Regions from separate parts of the Chryseobacterium gallinarum genome, predicted to be linked through region 1. Evidence: riboswitches for the same ligand, from Rfam matches in the RefSeq annotation. Region 1 holds a riboswitch; each other region holds the start of a gene.
The links. A riboswitch is a leader RNA that binds a small molecule or an ion and turns the genes downstream of it on or off. The one in region 1 is predicted to bind S-adenosylmethionine.

Region 1 (4,324 bases):
CCTAACATAGAGGCAGAGGGTATGGTGATCTATAATAAAACGGTGAATTGCCTGGAATTCTGGAATAGTGTAGAATGGATAAACCTATGTCAGGGCAATGCAGCAGTGTATACTATCAATTGTGAACCTGTTGTCAATGGAAATTTTTATGCAGGTTCGCCCGCTGTAGGTTCCGTAAGGATTAAGGTGACAGTGAGTAAGCCTGGTAAGTATAAAATTAATACTGATACAGTCAATGGAATTAGTTTTAACGCAGAAGGGTATTTTGAAAATACGGGGGAACAATATGTTACCCTTTCTGCTGAAGGGACTCTGCTACAGGCAGGAACCTACACATACTCTATTGTTATGCCGGCGGGCAATGAAAGCTGTACTTTCGCTGTTACAGTAACGAACCTGCCGTCCGAAAGGGTAGTGAAAATACTTTCGATCATTCCTGACGCCTGGAACGGGACTTTATCCACAGATTCTCATGGGAGATATTCATCTGTAGCCAGATCTAAGCTTAACAATCCCAGTAATTTCGGACCCAATGGAAGGGTGGTAATTTCCAACTTTATTTTTAATACAATCAATATACGGACTGCCACTCCTGCTGAATTGGCTCAGGCAATAGATAATGCGGACATTATCTGGATTGGTTATGTATACACCAGCTACTTTTCTGACCAGGCTATTGCTGTTCTGAGGCAAAAAATCCAGGAAAAGAAAAAGTTTTTTATTATTGACGCAGAACACCAAAGCCTTACTCCTATCAATAAGCTGAATTTAGGATATACAGCACAATATATTAACAGTCAAAGACCGGGTTCCTTTTATACGACAGGCTCACAGGGGCCAAATACAGGGATATTTGGTAACCTTCCTGAAAATACCAGGCTACAAACCAACCGCTATATGGGACGGATCACACAATATCCTGCTACTGCCAGGGTATTTATGAAAGACAGTGCCGGTAAAGCGGCTGCAACTCTGGATGATAATTTACTGGTCTATACTGATGTTAATTTATTTTATAATTATGAATCTACTGATAAATTTTACAATGAAGGAGCGGGTTGTTCGGAAAGCTCTAATGCGAGGATGTTCTGTAATATATTCAGTATCGCAGTTGATTACACCAGATAGGATGTTATTTGCATTAATCAACGATCAATGAAGCTGTAGGACAATACTTTTCAATTATTTAAATAATTATATCCGATAAATGGCACTCAGGTGTCATTTTTTTTCTCTTTGTGATTTTGAGTAATCTATAATGATATTTGTCATATTTGCTAAAATTGTAAATTTCGTAACTGCTTATTTTAGTGGCGTTTGTTATAAAATTAAGTTAATTTTTAAAAATTTAACATGAAAAATAATAAGTCTACTTGTTTTGTAGACTAAATATTTATAGCTTTGCAACTATATTTCGATCGGCTTATAAAGAAAGATGGAGGGAACTGACCCTGTGAAGTCTTAACAACCTGCGTTATGTAAGGTGTTACATTCAGCCTTTTAAAGGGAAAATAAGCATTTGGTTTATCGTATATTTCGATGCCCTTTGCTGATTATTCTGCAAAGGGCAAAATTTTTATATATGGTAAATAAAATTGATTATGATTAGAGAAAAATTAATTAATTATACAATTTGGATCCCATCAGTGGCGGTATTTTTCTTAGGAGTTACCGGGATTAATGGACAGAGTTCGGGACCTAAAAAAGATACTCTTCATGAAAAGGAGATTGATGAAGTTGTAGTAGTTGCTTATGGAAAAGCAAAAAGAACAAGCTATACAGGTTCTGTAGCAACTATTTCCAGTGATAAAATCAACAACAGGCCCGTCACCAATATCACCAAAGCGCTGGAAGGCCAGGTACCGGGAATCCAGACAACAAGTTCTTCCGGACAGCCCGGAGCCACATCTACAATCCGGATCAGGGGGATTGGCTCCATCAGTGCCTCCAGTGATCCTCTTTACGTAGTAGATGGAATTCCTTTTGACGGAAACCTGAACGCCATCAGCCCCAATGATATTGAATCCATCAGTGTATTGAAAGATGCTACAGCAAGTGCCTTGTATGGTTCAAGAGGAGCCAACGGGATTATTATCATTACCACGAAATCCGGTAAAAAAGGCGAGGCCAGGGTGAATTTTAATATCAGCCAGGGATTCTCCGGCAGAGCAGTGAAAGATTATCAACAGGTAAGTACGGATCAATATTTTGAACTTTACTGGGAAGCGATGAGGAACGGCTATCAATCAGGTAAAGTATCAGCACAGCAGGCTGCACAAATGGCCACTGATAATATAGTTTCAGGTGCAGGGCTTTCTATTAATCCTTACGGGGCCGGTTATCCTAAACCTGTAGGTACAGACGGGAAATTGTTGCCCGGCGCAAAAGCTTTATGGAATGACGACTGGCGGGATATTTTGCAAAGAGTAGCTTCCAGGAATCAGGTGGATCTTGATATTAGTGGCGGAAGCGAAAAAAGTAACTATTTCTTTTCACTGGGGTATCTGGATGATAAAGGAATGGCGATTGAATCCGGGTTTAAGAGATATAATACCAGATTAAAACTCAACTCAGAAGTTAAAAAATGGTTGAATGTAGGGGTGAATTTGAGCTATACCAATAGCATTCAGCAAGCTCCACCTTCATCAGATTCAAAATCCAGTAACATCATCCAGGCGGCAAGGGTAATCCCTTCTTTCTATCCTTATTATGAAAGAAATCCTGATGGATCGTATGTGTTGGATGCTGCAGGAAACAGAATTTATGATTTTGGAAAGTACAGGCCTACAAGTGCTCTCCAGAATCAAAATGCTGCTGCTACCTTGCCTCTTGATAAGAATGAAAATAAAGAAGACAACTTTTCAGGAAAAGGGTTTCTGGATTTTACCTTCCTGCCGGAGCTGAAGTTCAGATCAAGTTTTTCCGTTGATCTGGTTAATTACAACGGACATTATTATTCTAATCCGCTTATCGGACAAGGAAGTGAAACAAACGGTTCTGTAACGAAATCCAACAGCAGGACGTTGTCATATACTACCAGTAATATTTTAACTTTTGATAAGAAATGGGGTAAGCATCATTTTAATGTTTTAGGAGGGCAGGAATTTTATAAATATGATTATCAGACAATTTCCGGTAGCAGAACTCAGTTCTCCCTGCCTTATTATTATGAGCCAGATGGAGCTGCTTTATTGGGAAGCTTCAGCGGGAATAGTGATAAGGTAAGCCTCCTGAGTTTCCTGGGAAAGGTGGAATATGATTTTAATAATACGTATTTCTTATCCTTTTCAGGAAGGGCGGACGGATCTTCAAGATTTTCTCCGGATAACAGATGGGGGAAATTCTGGTCTGTAGGAGGTTCATGGAAAATTTCAAATGAAGAGCTGATTAAAAACCTGAATGTATTTAATCAACTGACACTCCGTGCAAGCTATGGAGGACAGGGTAACGATAAGTTGTTACGCCCTAATGGCTCACCTCTTTATTATGCTTACCAGGAATTGTACAGGTTTTATAATAACCTGGGTGAAGCAGGAACTGTTTTAGAAAAAGCAGCTACAGCTAATGTGAAGTGGGAAACCAACTTAAATTTGAATGTCGGACTGGAGTTTGGAATTCTTAAAAACAGGATTAAAGGAAATATTGAATATTTTAAAAGACAAAGCCAGGATCTGTTATTTAATATGCCGGTTGCCCCGTCATTGGGGATCAGTGATTTTCCTGCCAATATTGGGACCATACAAAATACAGGTTTTGAATTTTCATTATTCACAACTCCCGTTAAGAAAGATGATTTTCAGTGGGACCTGGATATTAACCTGAGTACTCTGAGTAATAAGGTTACCAGGCTTCCGAAAGGTTCTATCGTAACGGGAACCAAATTACTGCAGGAAGGTGGATCTGTCTATGATTTCTATATTCCCGAATGGGCCGGGGTGGACCCAAGTAATGGAAAGCCTTTATGGAAAACGATTTCTCAGGATGCCAACGGAAATACTATTGAAGGAACCACATCTGAATATGCAAAAGCAACAAGAACCTTACAAGGTTCTGCATTACCTAAAGTAACAGGAGGAGTAAGTACGAACATCATCTATAAAAACTTTGATTTCTCAGCATTGCTTACTTTTAAAATAGGGGGTAAGATTCTGGACACAGATTATACTTCACTGCTTCATAACGGAAGTGCAGGAGGACGTGCCTGGAGTGTTGAAATGCTGAACAGATGGACTCCGGACAATCCTTACACAGATGTTCCCGCTTTAAGTACCACTACCAATAACTGGACTTCTACTTCTTCGAGGTTTTTATACTCAGGAACATA
Region 2 (4,324 bases), 650 kb from region 1:
GTGAAGCATTATTGGTATTGCTTACGTTATAATTAAAGGTATTGCTGCCAAAGGTATTGCTAAGATCAATCAACCAATTATTGATTGTATATTTTGCACCTACTGCATAAGAAACATCATACACATGGGATCCGAGGGTTGCCTGGAAGCCGTTTGGATAGATTGAAGAAACCACATTGAATGTTTCACTGGGAAGTCTTCTGAAACCAAAACCTTTTCCTTCTTTGATACTGAACCCTCCGAAGGAATAAAGTTTAAAGTTTTCATTAAAAGGATATTCTGAATTAAAAAAAAGCTGTCCCTGCCTGATCTGGGCATCTCCGATCTGAAAATTGAAATCATCGCGGATTAACCCTCTTTTTCTTATTTCCTCATCATCTGCTGCTCTGGCTGCATCCGGATCATCTGCAAACGGGTATGCAAAATTATCTCCGAAAATATCCAGATCATGATTTTGAGTTCTTGTTGTTTTCCCTCTGTGGCTTACCTGTAATGACAGATTGATATAACCGTCTTTTTTTCCTAAAGAGGCGCCGTAATTTGCTCCTGCCTGATAGGTATCCCCATCATTTCTACCGCTGAGCCCATAAGTAATGCTCGCTGTAGCGCCTTGATTCTTTTTAAGAATAATATTGATAACCCCCGCAATAGCATCTGAACCATATTGTGCTGCGGCACCGTCTCTTAAGACTTCTATCCTGTCTATGGCGATCACCGGAACCGTGCTCAGATCTGTTCCTACGGAACCGTTCCCTACGGTATTCTGGTAATTCACTAAAGAAGTCGTATGCCTTCTTTTTCCATTAACCAGTACCAGCACCTGGTCAGGCCCCATTCCCCTTAAGGTAACAGGATCAATATGTTCCGTCCCGTCCGATGCCGACTGCCTTACAGAATTGAATGATGGAATTACATAATTCAGAAGATCCTGAACAGTAACCTGGGGAGAGGCCTTCTGTATTTTTTCAATATTGATGACATCTACCGGAACGGGTGTTTCCAATTTTGTTCTTTTGGCATTCCTGTTTCCGACAATAATAATATCCTCGATTTGTTTTCCTTTTTCCTCCTGTTCCTGGGCTGTAACGATAATGGTTCCCAACAGTAACACTGCTATACTTAATTTTTTCATTTGTTCTTGCCAATTAAAATATTCCTGCGGTTCGACCCCGCAGATATACAAGACATCAAGAAATGGAATTCACATCAGAATATTGACTTCACTTATCTTCCCCTCGGGTTGGAATTAGCACCTTTACACTTCTGGAATCATGTCGGTTGCTAAGGTTTCATTGGGCCAAATCCCTCCACCTTTCTTGATAAATCTACTGCAAAAGTAGACTATTTTTTCTAATATGCAAAAGGTAAATATGCAGGTGTGCTCATTTACCTTTTATTTTTATATAATGCTGATTTCTGTTTATCTTATGATCATTTTCTGAATGGCTATCCCTGTATCCGACTTCAGATGAATAAAATAGGTCCCGGCCGGATAATGGACTTTCAATTCGTGGGTTCCGCTTTCATTCAATAATTTAAAAGATCCGATTCTCTTTCCGTTCATATCAGAAATGGTTATTTCACCATTTCTGGCTTTGCTGTAAATGAGTTTTGCAACACCATTTTTTACCGGATTATCTGCTATTTGAAGAGATAATTTGTGGGATGCGTTTATATCATCGGTTGACAGAGCTCCTGCATAATTTCCGAAGATCCTGAATTCACCCGGAAGTAATGCTATCGGAGCGGTGGTTGAGGCAATATTCAAAACCGAATTATCCATAAGGTTCTGCCATTGACCTGTATACGGAAAATATGGAACTACATTTTGCACGGAAGTGGTAAAGTTAGCCAGAACCACTACATTTTTCATTCCATTGAGGGTATTGTCATAAAGGTATATTCTTGTAATGAGGCCATCAGGATCATTCGCCAGGTTATTTGATTCTATACTGTATGTTTTTGTTGTAAAGATCCCGTTGGTATTTCTGAGATTAATGATTTTTGCCCAGGTGTCATATACCGCCTTTCTGTTCATATCTGTATCATACCCTAAAGCAAAAGCAACAGGTTTTTCATCGGTTCTGCATCCAGTACTGATGGTACCATTGGTACATCTGTTAATACTAAACTCATACCCCAGCTCTCCGAACTGCCAGATCATTTTCGGGCCCGGAATGGTAAAAAATGCAGCTCCAAAAGTTTTCATTCTCTCAAGAGCCGTATTCAGGTTTTTAACATTATAGCTTCCATTGACAGCTCCATAGGTAAGGTTTTTAAACATCAGCCTTTCTTCATCATGGCTTTCTCCATAGCCTACAGCATGCATATTGGTAAATCCATGCAATGCATGATTCATCCTGTCATAGTTGCTGTTTTCCTTATAGCCCATCGTATTTTGATTGTAAGGCTCCGTCTGTTTATTCCAAAGGAGAACGCCCTTGCCTTCCGCCACTCTGTAATTGGCCCATTGCTGTTCTTCGGCATCCGTTCCCAGATGTTCAAATATCATGTAAGAATTAGGATCAATAGCCCATTGTTTATCTGCATAATGTTTCATAATATCCACTCTGTCCTGTTGATAGGCATTGGTACAGGCTTCATCATTCTCAGAACAGTTTTGGGTGAATCCTTTCGTCAAATCCCAACGGAAACCGTCAATATGATACTCTGTCAGCCACTGCTGAAGGCATCTTTCCACATAATACTGAGTGGAAGGGCTTGAATGATTGAAATCGTTAAATACATTATATGAATGCTTCGGAACCTGGTTAAAATAAGGATTATTCTGGGCTACATCTCCATAACCGTCTCCATCCGGATCTACATTCCAAAGCCTAACCAAAGGTGAACGGCCTGTTGCATGATTCAGCGCGATATCCAGGATTACTGCAATTCCGTTTTGATGGCACAAATCCACGAATTCTTTAAATTTCTCCGGGGTTCCATAAGCCTTATCCAGGGCATAATGAAACGATGTATTATATCCCCAGGAAAGGTTACCGTCAAACTCCATAATGGGAAGCAGTTCTATCGCATTAATATTTAGACTTTTTAAATAAGAAATTTTATTAATCAGAGATTGCCAGTTTTTTTCCTGGGTAAAGTCTCTCAACAGCAATTCATAGATTACTAAATTTTCTTTGGCAGGCCTTTGAAAATTAGTCACCTGCCAGTTATAGGGAGATTGCCCGGTTGCAAACGTAGAAACTTCAAAATCCTGTCCTGCCGGAAATGCAGGCAAATTCGGATATGTTGCGGCAGAGATCGAAGGATCATCATAAGAGGATAAAATCTGTGGTGAGTAAGGATCTGCTACTTTTCTTAAATCATTTGTTCTGTATTGAAATGAATATAATTGCTGGGGAGTGAGCCCACTAAGCTCAATCCAGTAAAGATCGGGGTTTGTGGTATCTTTCTTCATTAAATAAGCATCGTCTACAGCCCAGTTATTAAAACTTCCTATTACATGTACAAAGTTTTTGTTTGGAGCATATAAAGCCAACCCTACCTTTGTCTGATCTGTTGGATGGTAATTAATTCCCTGCCTGATCCAACCGGGAATAGATTCTGAGATTACATTTCTGGGAAGCTGTAATATAAAAGAAGCTGTTTTAGTATCAGAACCTTGTATAGCCTTAAGCTCCATATTAGCATCCTGTGTAACAGTATATTGATAAGAATATGACGATGAGGCAGCTGTAGTAGAATGTACCACTGTTCCATTGGCTTTTAGCTGGAAGGTAGCATCCACATTCGTTGTGGCTGTAATATTGATAATGCTTCCTGCCGGAACAGATGTCAGGCTATTGGCTGCAGGGTTTGTCAGATTTAAACTTAATACTCCCACATTAACAAAAATATCGGGTGATGTCTGATGGGATCCACTTTTATCTTTTAATAAGAATCCGAATCTTCCGATCCCTGTTCTGCCGAAAAAAGAAGTTGGGGTGAAGCTTAGAGAATAAGTGTCTGCAACAGCATCATAGCTGAGTTTATTCAAATCGCTGGAGCTGTTCCAGCTCCCATTGGTAGGGCAATCCTGGCTATTCTGATAATTGGTGTCAAATGACCATGACCATATATAAATGGCATTATTGGAAACTCCCCAGGCAGCTTCATCAATCTGATCTCCGGGAATAGTCAGTGTAATGGCATCCGTTTCATTGAAAGGATTAGGAGTAATGGTATAATTGATCTGCCCAAAAACAAAGACTGTAATAAGCAGGGAAACAACGGAATAAAACTTTTTCATAGTATTATTTTTACCGAATATAATATTAAATTTTCTTATTTGTATTGAATGGACTCTGAAATTGCCGAT
Region 3 (4,324 bases), 150 kb from region 1:
AACTGTGTTCGCTCCGTTTGTGTTCTTATTGCTGATGTTTCAAAATTTTCCATATAGTTTTAATTTGTCAATTTACCAATGTAGCAGTCTAACAATATAACAATGAGATTCTTCATTTTGCCCAGAACGGTAATAACCATCATTGGTACACTGTTATATTGCCAGATTTTTACATTAGTTTTTATTTTGTTTCACTTACTCTCAAAATATCTCCGAATACGCCTCTTGCTGTTACCTGTGCTCCCGCTCCGGCTCCCATAATCACGATAGGATTTTCTCCATAGCTTTCTGTATAAATCTCAAAAATGGAGTCTGAACCTTTTAGCTGTCCCAATGCTGAAGTTGCCGGAACAGAAATCAGCTGCACATCCAGTTCTCCTTTGTCTTTCTGCAAGTCTCCATGTAAATCACCAACATACCTCAATACATGGCCGGGCTCTTGATTTTCTTTGATCTTCTGATATTCTTCATCCAGTTCTCCAAGTCTCGAAAGAAATTCTGATTTTGAAACGGAAAGTAAGTTTTCCGGAACAAGGTTTTGAATATGGATATCTTCAAACTCATTGATCAGGTCCAGTTCTCTTGCTAAAATCAATAATTTTCTGGCTACGTCGTTTCCGGACAGATCTTCTCTTGGATCCGGTTCGGTGTAGCCTTTTTCCAGAGCTTCGTTAATGATGGTTGAGAATTTATCATCTCTCAAAGAGAAATTATTAAAAACATAACTTAGTGTTCCTGAAAATACTCCTTTGATCCTTGTGATATTTTCTCCTGAAAGGTGCAATAATTTAATCGTATCAATTAATGGCAAACCAGCTCCAACATTAGTCTCGTACAAATAACGTCTGTTATTTTTGTTCAACGTATATCTTAGTTTACGGTATTCTTCGATAGGGAGTGTATTGAAAATTTTATTGGAAGAAACCAGGTCGAAACCATTTTCCGCCAATGCATGATAATTTTTAACAAAGTCCTTGCTTGCCGTGTTATCTACAACAATGAGATTTTCCAACTGATTTTCTTTTGAGAAACTGATCAGCTCTTCAATATTGGAAGGTTTTTCTGCCGCCAGCACCTCATCATTCCATTGGGTATCAAACCCTTTTTTATTGAAAGCTATTTTCTTTGAATTGGCTACAGCCACTACCTTAAGGTCTATATTTTTACGTTTTTTAATTTCATCCGAAGATTCCAGCACCTGTTCTATGAGTGTTTTTCCAACGTTTCCATGTCCAATGATTGCCAGATGAACAGTTTTCGGTTTTTTGAAAATTTCGGATTCTATAATATTTTTAGTTTTCTCATCCTGCGATGATGTAACAACGATATTTACTCTATTTTCACCGGCCACTTGATTTAAAAGCAACGGAAAAACGTTATTTCTGGCCAGTTCGGCAAATACTTTATTGAAGTCTTCTGCTACAAAACCAATAACAGAAACATTATTAATACTATATATCTGGGATACTTTACCTGATTTTCTTTCTTCTTCAAATTCATCAATAAGGCACGTTACAGCTTTCTCTGCATCATTTTCATGTACTAATATGGAAATTCCGTTTTCTATGGCCTGCTGAGAAATTACGCCTACACTGATGCGCGCCAGGGTCAGCGCTTTAAAAATTCGTCCGTCAATTCCAATTTCGCCTAAAAAATCTTCTCCTTCAAATTTGATGATTGATCTGTTCTTCAAAAATTTTATTTCGTTAGCATTTTTCATTACTATAAAATGTTTTTTATGATATTGTTTAATTGTTGATATTCCATTAGGAAGGCATCATGCCCATGTACAGATTGGATCTCGTGATAAGAAATATTCTTTTTTTTCCTTTTTAGATTTTCAAAACACATCCGTATTTCAGAAGCGGGAAAGAATAGATCGGTATCAACGGAGATCATGTGCATTCGTGCTTGTATTTTCTCCAATGCTGATTCATCAGTATTAATATTCATCAGTAAATGATTCATCAGTTTATAGGCTTTTAAACTAAATCTTTCGTTTAAAGCATTACCATGATAAATAAGCCAGTCTTCTGATTCTAACCTTTCTTTTTCCTGATTGTATTTATTTTGAAATCTGTCGTTAAGTGATTGTGGAGTTCTGTAACACAACATGGCATGAATTCTTGCTTTTTGTAATGGCTCATCTTTATCATTTAATAAAAATTTCTGAACCAGACATTGTGCATGGAGCCAGTCGTGGGTTCTGTGATCGCAGGCTATGGGAATAAAAATTTCGGCCAGTTCGGGTTGCTTGGCAAGCATCTCCCAGGCAATTCCTCCTCCTAAGGAGCCTCCAATAATGGCATACACGTTTTTGATATGCAGTGCTTCCAGCCCTTTCAGAAATATACCGGCGATATCTGAAGGAGTGAAATCTTCATAATTTTCAATTAAAAAATGATCGTAACCGTTTCCGGGAATATTAAAACACAGAACAGTGTATTTTTGGGTATCTATCACCTGATTTTCTCCGATCAATTGCTTCCACCATCCTTTTTCTCCTGAAACATTGGAATTTCCGGTAAGGGCATGGTTAATCAAAATAATGGGGGCAGTAAACAGGTCTTTCCCGAAAAGCTCATAACTCAACGGGATATTATATTCCTTATTGGAATTGGTTTGATACGAAAGATTAATATAGTTTAGTTCTGTTTTCAATTCTATTATTTTAATACAATTGAAAATGCCACAGGAAATGGCTGAAAGAACTTCAGTAAGTTATCTGTCCAAAATAGTTTTGGTAGAACGTAGCACCTTCTTTGCTTTCACAAAGGGTTGCTAAGGTTTCATAGGGTCTAATCCCTCAACCTTTCTTGATAACATTTTCAATATTTGAATGAACGAATGGTGCAAAGGTAATTCTTTTCTTTGAATTTCAAAAAAAAAAATAATTTAATATTTAAAAAATGCCTTAAATACAAGTATTCCAAGTGCATATTAATAATTCTTCAGATGAAAAGAATTGGAATTATTTTCCAAAAAAACTAACTTCGTATGGAAAATGATGATATATGACTGCCGAAAAAGAAAGATTACAAGATACCAATTGGAAAAACTGGGGACCTTATGTAAGCAACCGGCAATGGGGAAATGTACGGGAAGATTATAGTCCCAACGGAAATGCCTGGAATTATACCAATCATAATAATGCGGAAAGCTATGCATACCGGTGGGGAGAAGAAGGTATTGCCGGAATTTCTGATACAAGACAACTTTTATGTTTTGCCTTTTCATTCTGGAATAAGAAAGACAAAATGGTCAAAGAACGTTTCTTTGGGTTGAGCAATCCCCAAGGTAACCATGGGGAGGATATCAAAGAAATTTTTTATTACCTGGATAATACACCTACGCATAGCTATATGAAAATGGTGTATAAATACCCTATCAATGCATTTCCTTATGATGATCTCCTTACTGAAAACGGAAGACGCAGTAAAAAGGAACCTGAATATGAACTATTCGATACGGGAATTTTTGATAATAATGAATATTTTGACATTTTCATTGAGTATTGTAAGGCCGATCATAATGACATTCTGGCCAGGGTTACAGTTTACAACAGAAGCCAATCTGATGCTCCCATTGTTCTGGCTCCTACAGCCTGGTTCAGGAATAACTGGAAATGGGGTTACAACACTTATAAAGCAGAAATGAATGCTTCTCACGACGGATGTATCAATGTTAATCATGACAGTATTTCAATCAAAAAGATCTATTCCCGAAATTTGAATGCACAAAGTGTATTTTGTGATAATGAAACCAATACTCCAAAACTATATGGTGCCCCTAAAACAGAAAACACCTATTATAAAGATGGAATCAATGATTTTATTATTCATCAGGGCAATACGATAAATCCTGAGAAAAGAGGTACCAAAGCTGCTTTTCTGATTGATGAAATGATTGGTGCAGGACAGTCCGGAACATTCGATTTCAGGTTTTGCCCTGACGGAGTTGACGAGCCTTTTAAAGATTTTGATGAAATTTTCAACACCAGAATTGCCGAAGCGGAAGAGTTTTACAGTGAGATTCAAAATGAAACCACTGATGAAGATGAAAAGAACGTTCAGAGACAAGCTTTTGCAGGTCTTCTCTGGAATAAGCAATTCTATCATTATAATATTGGAAAGTGGCTGAAAGGTGATCCTAATTTTGAAGCCCCCCGAAACTTCAACGAATATGTAAGAAATACAGAGTGGAACCATCTTCACAATAAGGATATTATATCTATGCCTGATAAGTGGGAATATCCCTGGTACGCAACCTGGGATCTCGCCTTTCATTGTGTTCCTTTTTCCATTATTGATGCTGAGTTTGCAAA

Region 2: another riboswitch for S-adenosylmethionine. It lies ahead of OK18_RS06765 (TonB-dependent receptor plug domain-containing protein); the one in region 1 lies ahead of OK18_RS09700 (SusC/RagA family TonB-linked outer membrane protein).
Region 3: another riboswitch for S-adenosylmethionine. It lies ahead of OK18_RS10390 (alpha/beta fold hydrolase); the one in region 1 lies ahead of OK18_RS09700 (SusC/RagA family TonB-linked outer membrane protein).

What each region holds. Positions count from the first base shown of each region.
Region 1 is NZ_CP009928.1:2,158,427-2,162,750, forward strand. It holds gene OK18_RS09695 (hypothetical protein) at 1-1,128, shown strand, start outside; SAM riboswitch class I at 1,421-1,518, shown strand; gene OK18_RS09700 (SusC/RagA family TonB-linked outer membrane protein) at 1,602-4,324, shown strand, end outside.
Region 2 is NZ_CP009928.1:1,512,533-1,516,856, forward strand. It holds gene OK18_RS06765 (TonB-dependent receptor plug domain-containing protein) at 1-1,132, opposite strand, end outside; SAM riboswitch class I at 1,222-1,326, opposite strand; gene OK18_RS06770 (alpha-amylase family glycosyl hydrolase) at 1,421-4,255, opposite strand.
Region 3 is NZ_CP009928.1:2,307,024-2,311,347, reverse strand. It holds gene OK18_RS10400 (O-succinylhomoserine sulfhydrylase) at 1-53, opposite strand, end outside; gene OK18_RS10395 (ACT domain-containing protein) at 182-1,720, opposite strand; gene OK18_RS10390 (alpha/beta fold hydrolase) at 1,723-2,661, opposite strand; SAM riboswitch class I at 2,719-2,826, opposite strand; gene OK18_RS10385 (MGH1-like glycoside hydrolase domain-containing protein) at 3,015-4,324, shown strand, end outside.